2 regions of the Exiguobacterium sp. SH1S21 genome follow, and region 1 is predicted to be linked to the other one. Evidence: a T-box and tRNA genes for the amino acid it is inferred to sense, from the RefSeq annotation. Region 1 holds a T-box; the other holds one or more tRNA genes.

Region 1 (9,539 bases):
AACGACGTCGTCGACGTGATTGCTGTCGTCGCACCGATCTGGTCGACGATGACCGTATCACGGTCGCCGCCGTAAGGAATCGTCCATCGTTCACCCGCTTCGACCTGCTCGACCATGAATTGCTGATTCAATTCATCGTAAAGCGTGACGAGGCCTGGGGCCGTGAACCGCTCAAAATCATAAATCGGATGATAGGCTAACTCGATGATGGCGCCAAACTCCGGCGTCTCCTCATAGCGGCTATAGCGGAACGTGTGGTCGGTCATGTTTAACGCCACGATGTCAGATTCCGCCGAGTAGAGAAATAAATCGTCTCCTCGCCAATGACATAAATTGCTGAACCAATCGTCATGAAACGTTTTTGGGATTGGGTGACACTCCATCATGCCTTGCTTTAAATCAATGACTCCATACGTTTGCATGTCTCGGAACAGCGCGACGGCTTTTTTTCCATGTGGTTCAATATATAGTGCGCACGGTGCCCATTTCCACTCGAGTTCCCATCTGATTTGGAACGTTTCGTCGAAAAAGACAAATCCAGTTTGCGCCAAATACAACATCCATCCTCCACCGACGCGCTCTAACCATTCAACCGTCTGATGAAACTGATAGTCTGCTACTTGTTTGTACATTTGATCACTTCCTAGTTTCAGCTTAGCAACGACCGAACGGTTTATCGATTTTGAATGTGTTCACACGACACATTCTCGCTCGGTCCGTTTTTGCTGTATACTGGCTGTAGCAAACCTGAATTTAGAAAGGAGAAACCACATGCGCCCACTACAACTGTCTCCCGAGACGGCGGTCGAGCTTGCCAAAAAGTTGAACGTACCGCTTGAAGAACTCATGCATATGCCAAAACATATCCTCGTTCGGAAGATGATGGAGCTTGAAGCATCCAAGACCGAACCGAATGAAGAAAAGGAGACGGAATGACGTCTCCTTTTTTTGTTACCCTTGTTTATTCTTCCGCTTTTTCGCGACGTACCAAAGTCCAAGGATGGCAAGCGCAGCTCCACCGGCGACGGCGTACTTGCTGTAATCCGGACGGCGTTCTGTCACGACGAGCGTCGACAGCGGCGCGACGGTGAGGTGCCGGTCTTCGACGAGGCGTGGCGCCGTCAAGTTGACGGTATGGTCCTCGACATGAACTTCGAACTTGCCTGCTGGCAGCTTCACGTCGACCGGTACTTCGAGTCCGTTATGGTAGACGAGATGACGCTCGACATAACCTTCGACGTGACGATGAAGTTCGTAGGCGATTATCCCTTCTTCTTCGTCAAAGAAACGTAAGTGCTTTCGAATCTGTTCGGTGTTCTCGAGACGGAACAACGGATACTGTTTGCGTAAGTTGATCAAGCCTTTCACATATTCGACGCTCGGCGTCTCTTGCTCGGCCCGGGTCCAGTCCAATCGGTTGATGACCTCGCCCGATTTGAAACTGTTCTCATCCCCGTCTTTCGTGCGGAAAAACTCTTGCCCGCTATGAAGGAACGGAATGCCTTGGCTGAGCAGGACGATCGTCGTCGCAAGACGATGACGGCGGCGGCGCGTCGTCTCATCGTCGTCAGGACTAGCGGCGGCAAGTTTGTCCCAAAGCGTCAAGTTGTCATGGCATTCGACGTAGTTGACGACTTGGTTCGGCTCATCGGCGAAACTTTGACTCGTGACCGCACCGGCGATCCCGCGCTTCACGTCAGCCGTCAGCTCGGCGTTGCCGCTGATCCAGCCCGGCAAGTCTTCGATGAATACGTCACCACGGATTCCGTCCCGGATCGCATCGTTGAACTGAGCGATACGTGGCATTTTACGGGCGTTGTGTTGGTTTGCCTTCTTACGAACTGCCAGTGGTGTATCGAGATCCCAGCCTTCTCCGGTGATGAGGATCGATGGATCAATCCGATCGAGTGCTTTGCGGACCTGGTTCATCGTCTTGACGTCATGCAGCCCCATCAAATCAAAGCGGAAGCCGTCGATCATGAACTCTTTGGCCCAATACGAGACACATTCGACGATCAGTTTGCGCATCATCAACCGCTCCGACGCTGTATCGTTGCCGCACGCCGAGCCGTCGGCAAGCGTCCCGTCCTCGTTCAATCGATAATAGTAGTCCGGCACAAACTGGCCGAGCGGTGTCGTCAAGGCGTCATACGTATGGTTGAACACGACGTCCATGATGACGCGGATGCCGCGGTCATGGAGCGCTTGGATCATCGCCTTCAACTCGAGGATCCGGGCGGCCGGGTCATCCGCTGTCGAGGCGTACGAACCTTCGACCGCGAAATAATGGACCGGGTCATAGCCCCAGTTATAGTTCGACTCGCTTTCCCGCGACTCGTTGACCGAACCGTAGTCAAAGAACGGCATGAGTTGAAGGTGGGTCACGCCGAGCGCTGTGATGTAGTCGAGCGCTGTCGGGTATCCGTTTTTCGTCTTCGTGCCGGCCTCGGTCATCCCGAGGAATTTACCTCGGTGCATGACACCGCTGTCCGGATGGCTCGTCAAATCTCTCACATGTGCTTCATAAATGACCGCTTCTTGCGAAGAGTGGAAGAGCGGACGTTCTTTGACCCAATGGTCCGGGTTGATTGAAGACGGGTCGAGCAGGCAGCCCCGCTTCCCGTTGACGCCGACGACTTTCGCATACGGATCGAGGGATTCGATGCGCTTACCATCAACGATTGCCTCGAACACATAAAACTGACCTTCGAATTGCGCCCGGTCAAGCTCGACCATCCATGTCCCTTTTTCAGCCCGTTCGAGCTCGATGCGGTCAAATTTACGCGCCCGCGCCGTACGATAAAGCTTCACTGTCATTTGCTCGGCTACCGGCGACCACACCCGCAGACGGATGAGTTCACTTTTAAACGTCACCCCAAGGTCTTTTCCATGATACGCAACGTGATCCAAGTCTACATTTGTCTGTCTATCGATTGTATGTTCCATCGTTTCACTCCTTCACTGCTTCAAATCTGCTATCATTATAACAAAACCCATACAAAGGATGGATGAAACATGGCAAAAGACAATTCTTTTGATATCGTGTCAGAAATGAATCTAGAAGAAGTGAAAAACGCGATCCAAATCGCCGAAAAAGAAATTTTGAACCGTTACGACTTTAAAGGGTCGAAGAGTGAGATGTCACTCGATAACGGTGACCTCGTCCTCATCTCAGATGACGATTACAAACTCGAACAGTTAAAAGACGTCATGATCTCGAAGTTGATCAAGCGCGGCGTGCCGACGAAAAACCTCGACCACCAAAAAATCGAACGCGCACTCGGCGGTACCGTCCGTCAACGTGTCAAGTTGAAGAGCGGAATCGATAAAGACGATGCCAAGAAAATCAACAACGCCATCAAAGAGTCGAAGTTGAAAGTGAAATCACAAATTCAAGACGACCAAATTCGTGTGACGGCCAAGTCACGGGATGACCTACAAGCGGTCATGCAACTCGTCCGTGAGCTCGAGTTATCGGTCGATGCCCAGTTCACGAACTACCGATGAAACTCGCCATCATCAGTGACCCGCACGGTTCGTTTGATGATTTGAAAGCCGTTCTCAAGGCGGTCAGGCGCGAGACCGAGCACATCCTCTGCCTCGGCGACTTGTACGAGTGCCATATCGGCAAAAAACGGCGCAACGAACGGTTTCATGACGTCTCCGACGTCATGACGTTTGACGAGCAGTATGAGGCGCTCTTGACGTTCCCGAGCCTGCGCGGCAATCAAGAAGAACGGATTGACGAAGTGCTCATCGTGTCGCACCCTGTCAAGACCCGCATCTCATTATTGCCTGAACAGACGACGCTCGATGAGGCGCTGTTCTTACATGGTCACCAAATCGATTGGAGCGCCGACTGGGAGCCGATCGTCGAGAAAGGCAAGTATCCGCTCGTCTTCATCGGGCATAGTCATATTCCCGGTATTTACCGGAAAGGACGCTCGATCCCATGGGAAATCGGGACACCGTTCAAGTTGAAGAAGAAGCGCTACGTCATCAACGTCGGCGCCGTCATCTTCGACCGGGAATGGTGTCTGTATGATACGAAGACGCGAACAGTCACGCGGATGAAGGCATAAAAACACTCCGAACGCATGCGAACTGCACCTTCGATTGTTAGACACATCTAACAATCGAAGGTGCAGTTCATTTTAAGGATGATTTATTTTACTTGTACATTTTCCCAACCCTCTTGAGTATGTGCTCGGATAATCTTACCTTCATTAGAAATAAAAGTTACATTCTTTCCATCAATTTCATATGTCGTTTTAGGATATGTTATTTTTAATTTGTCATACTCAGGGTGATCGTACATAAAATCGTAGCCAAACTCTATAAGTGGTGCTACGTCTTTTATTTCATCGTACAACCACTCATGATTTTCTTCATATTGATTTGCTAGTTCTCTCTGTTGACGTTCCAATTTGTATATTTCATCTTTGGTCATCGTCATAGATTCAGTTGACACTTGTTTTGTATGTTGAATTTTCATTTCACTATACTCATTGATCAGGGTCGGAACGATTGCAACTACAAGTACAATAAATATCAATAAACCTGTGTATGTCGCCTCCTTACTCTTTTTTTGAAGTGTTTTTTTCATATGGTTCTCTCCTTGTACGTGCACTTACGAACGAAGTATTTCGTTTCGGGGAAAAGCACTCGGCCAATCGTCAACCGAACCGAACATCGCAATACGAATAGACCCGAAAATGCGTTCCAACTACGTCTTAATATCTTCTCAAGCATTCTTCTATTCCTCTCCTCAATCGAGTTAACTTATCAGTGAATAAATCACGTTAAGAACTGAATCAAAGTAAACCGATACACTAACTTTCGACATTTGGAAAGGATTACCTTTAGAAGAAGTCGTTTATTAACGATGTCGTGCGCCAACTTAGAATGGCACAATATATGCCACTTTTGATGACATCATGAAAACGCTAGGCTTTATCTGGTCTATCATAGAAAGTGATAGCAATTTCACCTTATACTCTTTGAACCTTTATCTCTTCCATACTATTAAAAACAAGATCAAGATGCTTGAAGAAAATCCCATCTCAAAAATAATATGATAACATTTCACACGAAGGATAAAATGGTATTTTTCTACAGGAGGAAATTGATTTGAACATTGAGAAGGAACTTTACGACGCTACTGTAGCATTTATTAAACAACGATACCCTGTCGGTTGGGGCGGTGCTGCAGCTATGTATACGGATCAAGATGATGTGCTAATAAGCGTATCGCCAGAAGTGATTAACGCTTCAACCGAATTATGTATGGAGACTGGGGCAATCCTAGAAGCTCATAAGCTAAACTCTAAAGTGACTCATTCGATATGCGTCGTTCGTGATGATGAAAACGCTAACTTCAAAGTGCTCACACCATGCGGCGTCTGCCAAGAAAGACTTTATTACTGGGGTTCACAAGTAAAGGCGGCAATAACTTCAGACAAGAACGAATTAATCTACAAAAAATTAGAAGAAATCCAGCCTTTCCATTGGACAAAAGCATACCCTGAGATTGGAATGGAAATCGAAAAATGATTATGAAAAAGGGATGAATTCATCCCTTTTCACGTTTATATAGATGATTACAATAATGCAAGATGAATCAAGGCAAAATTAAAACTGAGCCCGGTGTAGTACCGGACCCAGTTCGTTCACGCAGCCTAAATGAAATAACCGTGTCTAACTTTCAGAGGTCACTTCAGCGTTCGGAATATTTTTATTTACATTTCTTCTGGAGCTTGGACACCGATCAAACGGAGTCCTTCCGTCAAGACGATCGTCACGGCTTTGACGAGCGCGAGACGCGATTGTTTGCCCGCATCTTCTTCAAGCACACGGACGTGGCCGTAATACTTGTTGAACGATTGCGCCAAGTCGAGGACGTAACGGCTGATGATCGACGGCTCACGGCGCTCATGGGCACGCGTGATGACGTGTGGGAACGCGTTGAGCATCGTCACGACGCCCCACGTGTGGTCATCGTCCGCACCTGCGAACGTCGAACCGTCGTAGTTGCCTTTACGGAGGAGCGAGTTCGCCCGTGCGTTCGTGTACTGCACGTAAGGTCCCGTCTCCCCTTCGAACTTGAGCATGCTGTCGAGGTCGAACTCGATGTTGTTGATGCGCTCATTCTTCAAATCGTGGAAGATGACGGCGCCGACGCCGACCATACGAGCCACGTTCTCTGCGTTTGGAAGCTCAGGGTTCTTCTGTTCGATGTTAGCTTGCGCTTTCTCGATCGCTTCTTTCAATACTTCTTCAAGCAGGACGATGCGGCCTTTACGTGTCGACATCTTCTTCCCTTCTTGCAAGATCAAGCCGAACGGTACGTGGTGCATGCCGTCGACGAAGTCGTAACCGAGCTTGCGTAGTACCGAGAACAACTGTTTGAAGTGGAGCGCCTGCTCGCCACCGACGACGTAGTTCGCTTGGACGAAGTTGTACGTCTCATGACGATAGACGGCCGCAGCCAAGTCACGTGTCGCGTAAAGCGTCGCGCCGTCTTTCTTTTTGATCAGGCAAGGTGGCAAGTTCTCGTCTTCAAGCGAGACGACCATCGCCCCTTCACTCTCGACGAGCAGGTTCTTCTCTTCGAGCATGGCGACGATCCGGTCCATCTTGTCGTTGTAGAACGCTTCACCGTGGAAGCTGTCGAACTCGACACCGAGGAGATCGTATACTTTTTGGAACTCTTTGAGCGACTCGTCACGGAACCATGTCCACAGTTCGGTCGCTTCAACGTTACCGTCCTCGAGCTTTTTGAACCAAGCACGGCCCTCGTCTTCAAGCTCAGGTTGGGTTTTCGCTTCTTCATGGAAGTGAACGTATAGCTTTAAGAGCTCAGCGATCGGATTTGCCCGGACCGCTTCCTCATCGCCCCACTTCTTATAAGCGACCATGAGTTTCCCGAATTGTGTACCCCAGTCGCCGAGGTGGTTGACACCGACGACGTTATAGCCGTTTTTGCGGGCGATCTGGTTGATGGCGTTACCGATGACCGTCGAGCGCAAGTGCCCCATCGAGAACGGTTTGGCGATGTTCGGTGATGAGAAGTCCGTGACAATCGTCTCGTTGCGTGTTGCATGCGTTGCGTAATCCGCTTGCTCGTCGAGAACCACGTTAATGATTTCCTGCGAGACGACGCCACGGCTCAAGAAGACGTTCACGTATGGACCGGCCGCTTCAACTTTTGTGAACAGTTCGTCGTTCAATTCACCGGCGATGTCAGTCGCAATCATGACCGGCGCTTTCCGGTACGCCTTGGCGAGTTGGAAGCATGGGAACGCGAGATCCCCGTGCGCCTCATGTTTTGGTTTTTCAATCAATGCCTCAATCTGGTCGAGCGTGAGTTCGTCACCGATGACACGTGACAGAGCCTCCGCATACTTGCGTTCATAACTCATGTAAATTTCCTCCTTCAAATCTAGTCATAAAAAAAACGCCCTTTGCACAGATGCAAAGAGACGGGTTGGCCCGCGGTACCACTCTTCTTGCCTGTTTTACACAGACCACTTTAACGGTGATAACGGGGGGCCCCCGGCTACGCCTACTCGCTTCGGATAGCATCTCAAAAGTGCGTTTCGCGATGTTTGTCAGCCTAGGCTCTCACCAATCCCTAGGTCGCTTTGTTGACTAAACGATCGTTACTCTCTTTTTCATCGACTTTCGTCTATGTGGTTGAAAAGCAACTTCATTATAGAGGATATTTGATGTAGACTCAATGCTAGAATTCAGCCATTATGATGAATAGGCAGGACTCGGGCGCAACCGTGCCGAATCTCCTACCATACATATGAGAAGACTTTTCCCACACAGGAGGGAACTATGAATCATTTTCGCAAGATGTCCGTCCTCGGTTGGAGCATTTGGAGTTTGATCGTTTTACTGACCATCACTTTGTTTACAACCGGTGTCCTTGATGTTCCGGCGATCGAGCCGCTTCCGTTCATCTTGATCGCGCTGCTCGTCATCATTTTCCAAATGGACTCGATTGAACGGAAAGGCGTCTATTTCACGTTTTCAGAAAGCATCGTCCTCATCATCTTTTTATTCTTTGATTTTGAGACGGCGCTCCTCGTCAACCAAATTGGACTCCTCGTCTTTCAGTTCGCCAACTTAAAACCGCGCGTCGCGCTCCGCCGCTTCCGGTTCACTTATCCTTGGAACGCGATCACGTCATTTTTAGAAATCGCCATCCCGGCAAGTGTTTACTTGGCACTCGGCGGTGAGACCGGTCTTGGCTTCTATTCGCAGGATTCGTTTGTCCCGCTCCTTGGTCTGATCAGCGCCATCATCTTGAACACGATTGTCCAAAAATATCAAGTCGGCTGGTGGTTCCGCGTTGATATTCCGGTCCGAGATTTTCTGAACATCGCTTTTTACACATATATCGTCAGTTTCGTCTTCATCTTTGCCGCGTCGTTTTTCCGTGAGACAAACTTGCTCGTCGTCAGCAGCATTGCGGCCGCCCTCACGTTCTTTATTAAGCGGTTGATGATTCAAAAAGGGCGCCAAGACGCGTTCAAGTCATTGATCGAACAGTACGATGAAGCGAAAGAGGCCGTCTCCCTATCTCAAAGCGAGGCCCAGGCGATTGAAGTGTTCTTGAGTCAATGTGAACGCCTCAACCAATATGATAAAGGGTTTGTCGAGTTCGTCCTGTTCGACCGAACGCTCTATTTCGATTTGTTGACGCGACAGCCGATCGACCGTCCGCTCGTCTTCGACTTGATGGATGCGCGCCATCCACACGCCAAGTCTGTCGATTATGAGATGCGCTTCGAATGGGACGCAGCGTTGTCAGATGCGTTTCATGACGATTACCACAGCTTCATCTCGGTCCAGTCAGAAGAGATTGACGGGATTCGGACACGTATCGTCATGATCGGTGAACACGTCTATGGCTATCCGCCCATCATTCAAAACGAGATGGTAAAACTGTTGAAATCGTTCAACCGAACGATCAGCCGATGCCACGAACGCGACCGCCTATACACGGAAAGCCGCACCGATAGCTTGACGCTGCTCGCCAACGCGCGCGCGTTCTACGAGTATGGGATTCAACAAATCTCGGACGGCTCGATGTACCCGATCTCGGTCGCGATGCTCGACATCGACTTCTTTAAAAAAATCAATGACACGCACGGTCACCAAGTCGGAGACAACGTGCTCCAAGAGTTCGGGCGGCGAATCCGGCAAGTGCTCCGGACCGATGACTTTGCGGCCCGTTACGGGGGCGAGGAGTTCATCTTGCTGCTCAATCATTGCGACGTCGACCAAGCCGTCGATATCGCCGAACGGATTCGGCAGAAGATTGAAGATAAGCCGTTCCGTGTCGATGGGGTCGATATTCCCGTGACCGCCTCGATCGGTGTCGATACGATTCAAGCGTTCGGCGACAAACGGCTTGACGATACGATCCGTAACGCTGACCGGGCTCTTTACGTCGGCGGCAAGTACGCCGGTCGTAACCGCGTCGCCCATTACAACTTTTTGACGACATGACTTCCCCCCGCGTCCAC
Region 2 (9,539 bases), on a different contig from region 1:
TACTCCCTCATGAAACGTCTGTACGACCATCACTTGGATCTGTTCGTCCGGAAGAAAATGCGGTTGAAGAAGAACAACGTCTACATCGTCCGTGTCTCGCAACGTGCCGAGACGATGCTCCGTGACTTAGAGATCCTCGGGGAGAACTATGAGATGATCCGGACACTCAACTCGGATATGACGCGCAACCAGAACCTGGCCCGCGCTTACTTGCGTGGTGCGTTCCTCGCCGGGGGATCGATCAACCATCCGAAGACGTCGTCGTATCATCTAGAGGTGTACAGTCTGTATGAGAACCATAACCAGGCGCTCCGTGACCTCGCCAACCGCTTCGGCTTGAACGCAAAGACGCTCGAGCGGAAAAAAGGACATATCCTCTACATCAAAGAGAGCGAGAAGATCTCCGACTTCCTTAAACTGATCGGGGCGACGCGCGGTATGCTCGATTTTGAGGACGCCCGCATCATCAAAGACATGCGCAACTCGGTCAATCGGCTCGTCAACTGTGAGACGGCGAACTTGAACAAGACGGTCGGGGCGGCGCTCCGGCAAGTCGAGAATATCAAGTATCTCGAACGGACGGTCGGGCTTGAAGTTTTACCGGTCAAGCTCCGTGAGATCGCCGAGCTTCGGGTCACCCATCAAGACGTGTCGCTCCAAGAACTCGGGGAGATGCTCGAGACGGGACCGATCTCGAAGTCGGGCATCAACCACCGGCTTCGCAAAATCGACCAGATTGCAGAGAAAGTTCGCAGCGGCGAAGAAATCGGGTCATCCTGACACCGGTTGCGCCAAAAGCATTCTTCCTATATAATTAGCAATTGTGTATAGGAATTTGAAATGTAAACTAAAGGAGCTTCAACATTATGTCGAATGCAAAGAAAAGACTCTCGCTCACGATTGACGCTGAGCTAGACCGGGTCATCACGGACCGGGCCAAAGAAATCGGGATTCCGAAAAGTGCGCTCGTGACATTCGCGACAAGCCTCTTCCTCAACCAGTTACGTGCTGAAGAGATGTTGTCGGGCGATACGAACGCGATTTACCAAGTTATCCGTAAAGACTATGAACTGCTCACGAGCGTTGATAATTTAAGCAAATGAGAAAAGGGCTGACCGCGGTCAGCCTTTTTTGGTTGCATCTGTGACAAAAATTTGGAATAGTGGAGTTACTGAATCGAAATGGAGGTCGAACGTATGGGGCAAATTATGCTCATCCTATTGTTACAACTACTTTACGTTCCGGTGCTGACGCTACGGACGATCATGCTCGTCAAAGGGAAAACGGTGATTGCGGGATTGTTTGGGACGCTCGAGACGCTCATCTATATCTTCGCGCTCGGCATCGTCTTCCAAGATTTGACGACGCTCGGGATGATTGTGTATGCGGTCGGGTTCGGTCTCGGTATTCTTCTCGGAGGCTTCGTCGAGCGGAAACTTGCGATCGGCTACAACATGATCCAAGTCCACACGCAAGAGTTTCCGGCCGAGCTCATCCAAAAGATGCGCGACAGCGGTTACGGTGTGACACATTACCAAGGACAAGGCCGGGACGGGGTCCGGTATCGCCTTGACGTCTTGGCGGCACGGACGCGGATGAAGGATTTGCGCCAAATGGTCGAAGAGTATGAGCCGAAGGCGTTCCTCGTCGCGTTCGACCCGGTCGACTTCAAAGGTGGATATATGTTGAAAGGGCTACGACGCCCGAAATGAACGGAAGGCTCACGAAAGTGGGTCTTTTTTTGTGGAGTGGGGAATAGACAGGGAAAGGAGATGAGTGCGTTGAAGCGAAAAGGGCGATGGGTGTTGGTGATCGGGTTACTGGTAGTCGGGGGAGGATTGCTCGCGATGTCTTTTTGGAAAACAGAATCGTCGCTACGCCCGCCACTGCCGACGGTCCGGGTCGGTTCAGTGACCGCCGAAGTGAGACAGTCGACGTTTTGTTGGTCCGATCAGGGACAAGGGGTATGTGAAGACCACGGGTTACCGGGAGCGGACGACCTGCAGCTCGTCCCGGTCAAACCGGGTGATGCGATCGACGTGACGTTCCACGCCGAGCCGTCGAACTTTTCATTCAATCAGATTGTCGACGGGGAACTCGTCCCGTCCGAGCAAGTCGTTCCCGATGAACCCGGCGTCTATTTGTTCGAGACGGGCGGGGACTGGGCACAAGGCGACAGCCGTTACGTGTTCGGCGTCGAGGTGGAGGAATAAAAGAGTTGACCTGTCCGTTACGGACGGCTTTAACATAAACGAGAAGGGGGAACGCCAATGATTCAAATCGGAAAAGTTGTCCATCTAACGGGGTTGTCAATTAAAGCGATAAAGTGGTATGAAGCGAAAGGGCTCGTCCAGCCGACTCGTTTAGACAATCAGTATCGGTTATACGGAATAGAAGAAATAAGACGCTTGAACGAAATCAAGTTATTGCGGCAAATAGGCATTTCGCTCGAACAGATTCAGACCGCAGGAAGTGTGAGCGAGTTACTTGAAGGCAGGCTTGATGAAGTCCAACGTGAAATCGAGGCGTTGCGACAAATCGAGCAACAAATCGAATGGATGCAAACAGGAGGGAATCAAATGAATGTTCGCTATGAGACATGGGAGCAACCTAAAGTTGTGAACGGGTACGTATCCGAACTCACAGCAATCTCGGTCGTATGGGAAAAACTAAATCCAGAGCTGACGACAAACGAGTCGTACGGTGTCTGTTTGCCGAAAGAAGAAGCTTATCTGGCAGGCATGACCGAACCCGTACATGGGAAGGGTGCCCGACAAGTCGAATTGTCGGCAGGACGTTACCTGGTCGCAACGGTCGAAGGGGGGATCCCGGCCATTCCATCGACGTACGATCAACTTTTGGCTTTGCCGGATGTGACGTTGCGTGATGCAGTCGATTTTGAGCGCTATATCCATGGGCAAGAAGGGGCCGATGATTTGATTGAGATTTGGTTACCGATCCAATAAAAAAAGCACCTTTCCCGAAGCTGGGAAAGGTGCTTTTGGTTTAACGTGTCATGACTTTATCGATGAGACCGTAGTTGCTCGCCTCTTCAGCTGACATGAAGTAGTCGCGCTCTGTGTCGCGCTCGATGACTTCAAGCGGCTGTCCTGTGTTGTCGGACATGATTTGGTTCAACTTCTCACGCATCTTGATGATTCGTTCAGCGTGGATTTTAATGTCCGACGCTTGACCTTGTGTTCCGCCGAGCGGTTGGTGGATCATGATCTCCGCGTTTGGAAGCGCGAAGCGTTTACCTTTTTCACCGGCTTGGAGCAAGAAGGCACCCATCGATGCGGCCATTCCGATACAGATTGTCGATACGTTCGGCTTGATGAAGTTCATCGTGTCGTAGATCGCCATTCCGGAAGTGATCGAGCCACCCGGGCTGTTGATGTAGAGTGAGATGTCCTTATCTGGGTCCTCAGCTGCAAGGAAAAGAAGCTGGGCGACGATCGAGTTGGCGACGTTGTCGTCGATCGCGCTTCCGAGAAGAATGATCCGGTCTTTAAGCAAGCGTGAGTAAATGTCATACGCGCGTTCCCCGCGACCTGTTTGTTCGATAACTGTTGGAATTAACATTGAATTTGCCTCCTTGTATGTATCGTGTAAACCTATCATAACCGTTATAGTCAATGTTGGTCAAACGATAGTCTTTGTTTCTCACATATTCCACCGTTCGACCAATTATAAACGACAAAAGAGGCCAGGCATCTGCCTGACCTCTTGATTTGATACACCCGGAGAGATTTGAACTCCCGACACCTGGCACCGGAAACCAGTGCTCTATCCCCTGAGCTACGGGTGCATGTTCTCTGACACGATTTATTATACAATTGTTTTTTTGAAAAAGCAATCCTGTTGTTATGTCTTTTTTTTGCAAGCGCGTTCGGCGACCATTCGTTACAATTAGAAGTGAGAGGGGTGTGACCGATGCAACGGCAAGAACAGCAACAACTGCAGAAGCTTCAGCTGACACAAGACATGGTCCGGCGTCTGCCGGTTCTTGAGGCGGACCGGGTCGCGCTCGAGTGGCAGCTCTCCCGGTTGGCTAAACGAAACGCGCACATCACAACGGGCGGTACGGTCGAATGGATTGCGGACGCGGCGGGCGGTTTTGAAGCACGGCTATTTGAACAGATTGACGAAGGAAGCGGGACCGAGGCCCAAAAACAGCTTCAAAAACAACTCGTCATGGCGCTCGACCATCGCGGGCTACTGCCGGAGACCGATGCCGTCCTCGCGAAGCGATTCGGTGTCGAGATGGCGGACGTCGATCTGGCCCGGCGCGCACTGTTATTTTTAGAGCCGACCGGGATCGGTGCGATTTCAGAACATGACTGCCAATACCGTCACGCAATCGAGCATGACGATCCACACGTGCTCGACGTATTCGAGGCGCTTGACGCAAAGGTCGAGCATATAGCGGACAAGCTCGGGATGACGACCGACGAATACGAGCGAATCAGCCGAATCGTCGCCACACTCCCGAGGACACCAATATTATATGAAGAAACCGAGCATATTCTGCCCGAACTCGAGGTCGTCGTTCAAGACGGGGAACTCATCACGACGTGGTTCAGCCCGATGATCGCCTTAGACGTCGGTTCGGACCGGGAGGCGAAGTGGTGGCAAGAGACGCTCGCGATGCGCGCAGAGACGCTCCGCTCCGTGTGGGCCGTCATCGAGCGACGCCAGGCAGACTGGCTCCATGGGCAGCTCGTCCTGCATCCGCTCACACGAAAAGAAGTCGCCATCGAGATCGGCAAGCATGAGTCCACGGTCGGCCGCGCGATTCAAGGCAAGTACGCCAAGACCGCGGGCGGCGTGATGGAGTGGCGTCACTTCTTCGTCCGCGCCACGTACCACGGCCAAGCCCCGTTCATGATTAAACGGGCGCTCGCCGAGCTGATCCAACAAGAGACGGCGCCTTTGAGCGACCAGGCGCTCACCGAGGAGCTGGCCCAGATTGGCTACACCGTGACGCGGCGGACGGTCGCGAATTATCGCGAGGCGCTAGGTTTTGGCAATTCGCGGGAGCGGGAAAGACAGTTATGGAAAGGGGAGACGTGACATGGTACTGACGTTATATCGCCGGGAGAACTGCTCGCTTTGTGAGGAGGCGCTCGTCATGCTCGAATGGCTACAGGAAGATTATCCGTTCGAGCTCGAGCAAATCGACATCACGGGTGACGCGTTGCTTGAAGAAAAATATTTATTTGAGATTCCCGTCGTTGTACATGAAGGAACCCTTATCAGTCAAGGGCGATACGATGATGAGAAAGTTGAAGAATTTGTTAAGTATACGCTTACATCGAAAAAAAACGTTTGAAGGGGTTGCCAGACGGTAAGGTGATTGGTAAGATGAACTCGTAGCGGTGGGACGTAAAAATAAAAGCGGGACAAATTTTGTCCACACTTTAAGTCGAGGGGGAATGAGCATGATCCAGCAACTGATTCAAGTTCAGAAGCAAATCGTCCCTGACCTGCTCGACACGCTCCGACATCGTTATGACATCTTACATTATGTCCGGCTCATGCAGCCAATCGGCCGCCGGACGTTGGCCACAAGCCTCGGGCTGACGGAACGAATCTTAAGACGAGAAGTCGACTTTTTGAAAGACCAAGGTCTTCTCACAGTCGCGACCCAAGGGATCTCACTTACAGAATCGGGCCGAAACGTTCTCAGAGACTTGCACGAGGTCATGGGAGAAATCCTAGGGATTTCACAAGTCGCACGAGTCCTCGAGCAAAAACTAGGCGTTCGCCAAGTCGTCATCGTACCGGGAGATTCGGACGAGACGTTCTGGGTCCAGCGAGATATCGGTCGGGCCGCCGTCACGCAACTAAAAGCGCGACTGGCACCTGACGACAATATCATCGCGGTCACAGGCGGGACGACGATGGCATCGGTTGCGGCAATGATGTCGCCCGATAAAAAAGAACGACCGATGCATTTCGTGCCGGCACGCGGCGGACTCGGCGAAACGCTCGAGTTACAGGCGAACACCGTCTGTTCTCGGATGGCGGACCGGGCCCACGCCGACTATCATTTACTCCACATTCCGGATGAGGTTTCACAAAAGACGTTTGAACGGATGGTGGAGGAACCAAGCATAAAAAATGTGCTGGAAATGATTAGAGCGGCTCGAATAGTGGTACATGGAATTGGTGAGGCCGAAACGATGGCAAAACGTCGTCACGCCACACCGGAGCATTTGCGGATGATCGAACGGCACGAAGCCGTCGCCGAAGCGTTCGGATATTATTTCAACGCAGAAGGCGAAATCGTTCATCGGGTCAAGACGGTCGGCATCCAATTAGAGGAGCTCGACGACATGGACACCGTCATCGCCGTCGCCGGAGGAAAGTCGAAGGCACAAGCGATTGCCGCATATGCGAAACATAGGCCGAACATCATCCTCGTCACAGACGAAGGTGCGGCCACAGAATTATTAAATCGTTATTAAAGAGTTGACCCCCGTTGGCTCTTCTAATAAATAGCTTCTACCCTAAGGAGGAAATTAACTATGGCAGTAAAAGTTGGTATTAACGGATTTGGACGTATTGGTCGCTTGGCATTCCGCGAGATCATCAAGAACGAAGGAGTCGAAGTTGTTGCAATCAACGACTTGACTGACACGAAGATGCTTGCTCACCTTCTCAAATATGACACGACACAAGGTCGTTTCGACGGAGAAGTTGAAGTACACGACGGTCATTTCCTCGTAAACGGCGAGAAAGTCGTTACACTTGCTAACCGTAACCCAGAAGAACTTCCATGGGGCGAGCTCGGTGTTGACATCGTCCTCGAATGTACTGGATTCTTCACAGACAAAGAAAAAGCGGAGCTTCATTTGAAAGCTGGCGCGAAAAAAGTTGTGATCTCGGCTCCGGCTACAGGTGACATGAAGACAGTCGTTTACAACACGAACCACGAAATCCTTGACGGTTCTGAGACAGTAATCTCTGGTGCTTCTTGTACAACAAACTGCTTGGCGCCAATGGCGAAAGTTCTCCAAGATCAGTTCGGAATCATCGAAGGTCTCATGACAACAATCCACGCTTACACTGGCGACCAAAACACGCTCGACGCTCCACACCCTAAAGGTGACTTCCGTCGTGCACGTGCGGCAGCAGCGAACATCGTACCGAACACAACTGGTGCGGCTAAAGCGATCGGCCTTGTTATCCCAGCACTTCAAGGTAAACTTGATGGCGCAGCACAACGTGTACCAGTTGCAACTGGTTCATTGACTGAGCTCGTAACAGTTCTCGAGAAAACAGTTTCTGTTGACGAAATCAACGCAGCAATGAAAAAAGCAGCGAACGAGTCATTCGGTTACACTGAAGACGAAATCGTATCTTCTGACATCGTCGGAATCACTTACGGTTCACTCTTCGATGCGACACAAACGAAAGTCATGACAGTCGGCGACAAGCAACTTGTTAAAACAGTTGCATGGTACGACAACGAAATGTCATACACTGCACAATTGGTTCGCACACTCAAGCACTTTGCTGAAATCGCGAAGTAAGTTCGTGAACTAAATAGAACCAAATAGGAGCGGAAACAAGAGATTGTTCTCCGCTCTATTTATGAAATTGACACGCACGACATATGGAGGCGAAGGTTTATGAACAAAAAGTCTATTCGTGACATCGATGTAAAAGGGAAGCGCGTCTTTTGCCGCGTTGACTTCAACGTTCCACTTAAAGATGGCGTCATTCAAGATGAAACTCGGATTCAAGCAGCTCTCCCGACGATCAAGTTTTTGATCGACGGTGGCGCGAAAGTGATTTTGGCGAGCCACCTCGGCCGTCCAAAAGGCGAGAAAAATCCTGAGTTCTCACTTGCACCAGTTGCAAAACGTCTCGCTGAACTTCTCGGCAAAGACGTACAACTCGTAGAAGAGGCGTATGGCCCTGTCGCAGAAGAAGCTGTTTCAAAACTTGGTGAAGGCGACGTCGTCGTTCTCGAAAACGTCCGTTTCTACCCTGGTGAAACGAAAAATGATCCAGAACTTGCTAAAGGCTTTGCGGCGCTCGCTGACGTCTTTGTCAACGATGCGTTCGGTGCGGCTCACCGTGCCCACGCTTCGACAGAAGGGATCGCACAAAACGTCGACACGGCAGTTTCTGGTTTATTGATGGAGAAAGAACTTGAAGTGCTCGGCAAGGCACTCTTGAACCCGGATCGTCCGTTCACGGCAATCATCGGCGGTTCAAAAGTAGCGGATAAGATTGGGGTCATCGACCACCTTCTTGACATCGTTGACACACTCATCATCGGTGGCGGACTCTCGTACACGTTCTCGAAAGCACTCGGGCACGAAGTCGGAACGTCACTCCTTGAAGAAGACAAGCTCGACCTCGCTCGTCAGTTCATGAAAAAAGCAGAAGACAAAGGCGTGAAGTTCTTGATGCCGGTCGACTGTGTGATTGCGAAAGAATTCGGCGAAGAAACATACGTCGGACCAGTCGATATCGACTCGATCCCTGCGGATCACATGGGTCTCGACATCGGACCGAAGACGGTCGAAATTTACGCGGAAGCGATTCGCGAATCGAAACTTGTCGTTTGGAACGGACCGATGGGCGTATTCGAACTCGATAAATACGCTAACGGAACGAAAGGTGTCGCTCAAGCACTCGCAGACAGCGACGCGTATTCAATCATCGGTGGTGGCGACTCAGCCGCGGCAGCAGCCAAATTCGGCCTCGCTGACAAGATGAGTCACATCTCAACTGGTGGCGGCGCTTCACTCGAATTCATGGAAGGCAAGAAACTTCCAGGCGTCGAAGCGTTGAACGACAAGTAAAACTGAGGAGGATTATCGATGCGTAAACCGATTATTGCAGGTAACTGGAAAATGAATAAAACACTCTCGGAAGCGGTCGCTTTCGTAGAGGAAGTTAAAAACAATATCCCGTCAACGGACAAAGTTGACGCGGCGATTGGTGCACCAGCAGTATTCTTGGCCCCAATGGTAGAAGCGGCTAAAGGATCGAACTTAAAGCTTAGTGCGCAAAACATGTACGACAAAGACAGCGGGGCATACACAGGTGAAACGAGCCCGGCGATGATCGCCAACCTCGGCGTCACTTACGTCATCCTTGGACACTCGGAGCGCCGTGAGTACTTCGGCGAGTCAGATGCGTTCATCAACAGCAAAACGAAAAAAGCGTTCGAACACGGTCTTACGCCAATCGTTTGTGTCGGTGAAACACTTGACGAGCGCGAAGGCGGCAAGTTCGAAGAAGTCATCAAGACGCAAGTCGAAGGTGGCCTCGCCGATCTTTCAGCTGACCAAGTCAAACAACTCGTCATCGCGTACGAGCCAGTTTGGGCAATCGGTACTGGCAAATCAGCGGACGAAGCAGACGCGCAAAGCTCATGCAAATACGTTCGCGACGTTGTAAAAGGCCTTTACGGTGAAGACGTGGCGGCTGCGGTTCGCATCCAATACGGCGGTTCAGTCAAACCTGAGAACATCAAGGAGTATATGGCTCAAGAAGACATCGACGGCGCACTCGTC

Evidence for each region. The T-box of region 1 lies ahead of argS (arginine--tRNA ligase). A T-box ahead of a tRNA ligase gene usually reads a tRNA of that ligase, here a tRNA-Arg.
Region 2: it encodes a tRNA-Arg, which carries the amino acid that the T-box ahead of argS (arginine--tRNA ligase) is inferred to sense. The anticodon was not compared.

The regions. Positions count from the first base shown of each region.
Region 1 is NZ_SJUY01000012.1:13,832-23,370, reverse strand. It holds gene EVJ24_RS13750 (hypothetical protein) at 1-632, opposite strand, end outside; gene EVJ24_RS13745 (YycC family protein) at 772-936, shown strand; gene pulA (type I pullulanase) at 952-2,946, opposite strand; gene EVJ24_RS13735 (YajQ family cyclic di-GMP-binding protein) at 3,016-3,507, shown strand; gene EVJ24_RS13730 (metallophosphoesterase family protein) at 3,504-4,082, shown strand; gene EVJ24_RS13725 (hypothetical protein) at 4,166-4,606, opposite strand; gene EVJ24_RS13720 (cytidine deaminase) at 5,131-5,553, shown strand; gene argS (arginine--tRNA ligase) at 5,739-7,421, opposite strand; T-box leader at 7,475-7,686, opposite strand; gene EVJ24_RS13710 (GGDEF domain-containing protein) at 7,843-9,522, shown strand.
Region 2 is NZ_SJUY01000008.1:45,039-54,577, forward strand. It holds gene whiA (DNA-binding protein WhiA) at 1-780, shown strand, start outside; gene EVJ24_RS11395 (hypothetical protein) at 867-1,103, shown strand; gene EVJ24_RS11400 (DUF2179 domain-containing protein) at 1,197-1,712, shown strand; gene EVJ24_RS11405 (hypothetical protein) at 1,848-2,213, shown strand; gene EVJ24_RS11410 (MerR family transcriptional regulator) at 2,271-2,966, shown strand; gene clpP (ATP-dependent Clp endopeptidase proteolytic subunit ClpP) at 3,007-3,621, opposite strand; tRNA gene EVJ24_RS11420 (tRNA-Arg) at 3,736-3,808, opposite strand; gene EVJ24_RS11425 (RNA polymerase factor sigma-54) at 3,934-5,073, shown strand; gene EVJ24_RS11430 (glutaredoxin family protein) at 5,075-5,332, shown strand; gene EVJ24_RS11435 (sugar-binding transcriptional regulator) at 5,445-6,470, shown strand; gene gap (type I glyceraldehyde-3-phosphate dehydrogenase) at 6,531-7,538, shown strand; gene EVJ24_RS11445 (phosphoglycerate kinase) at 7,638-8,822, shown strand; gene tpiA (triose-phosphate isomerase) at 8,841-9,539, shown strand, end outside.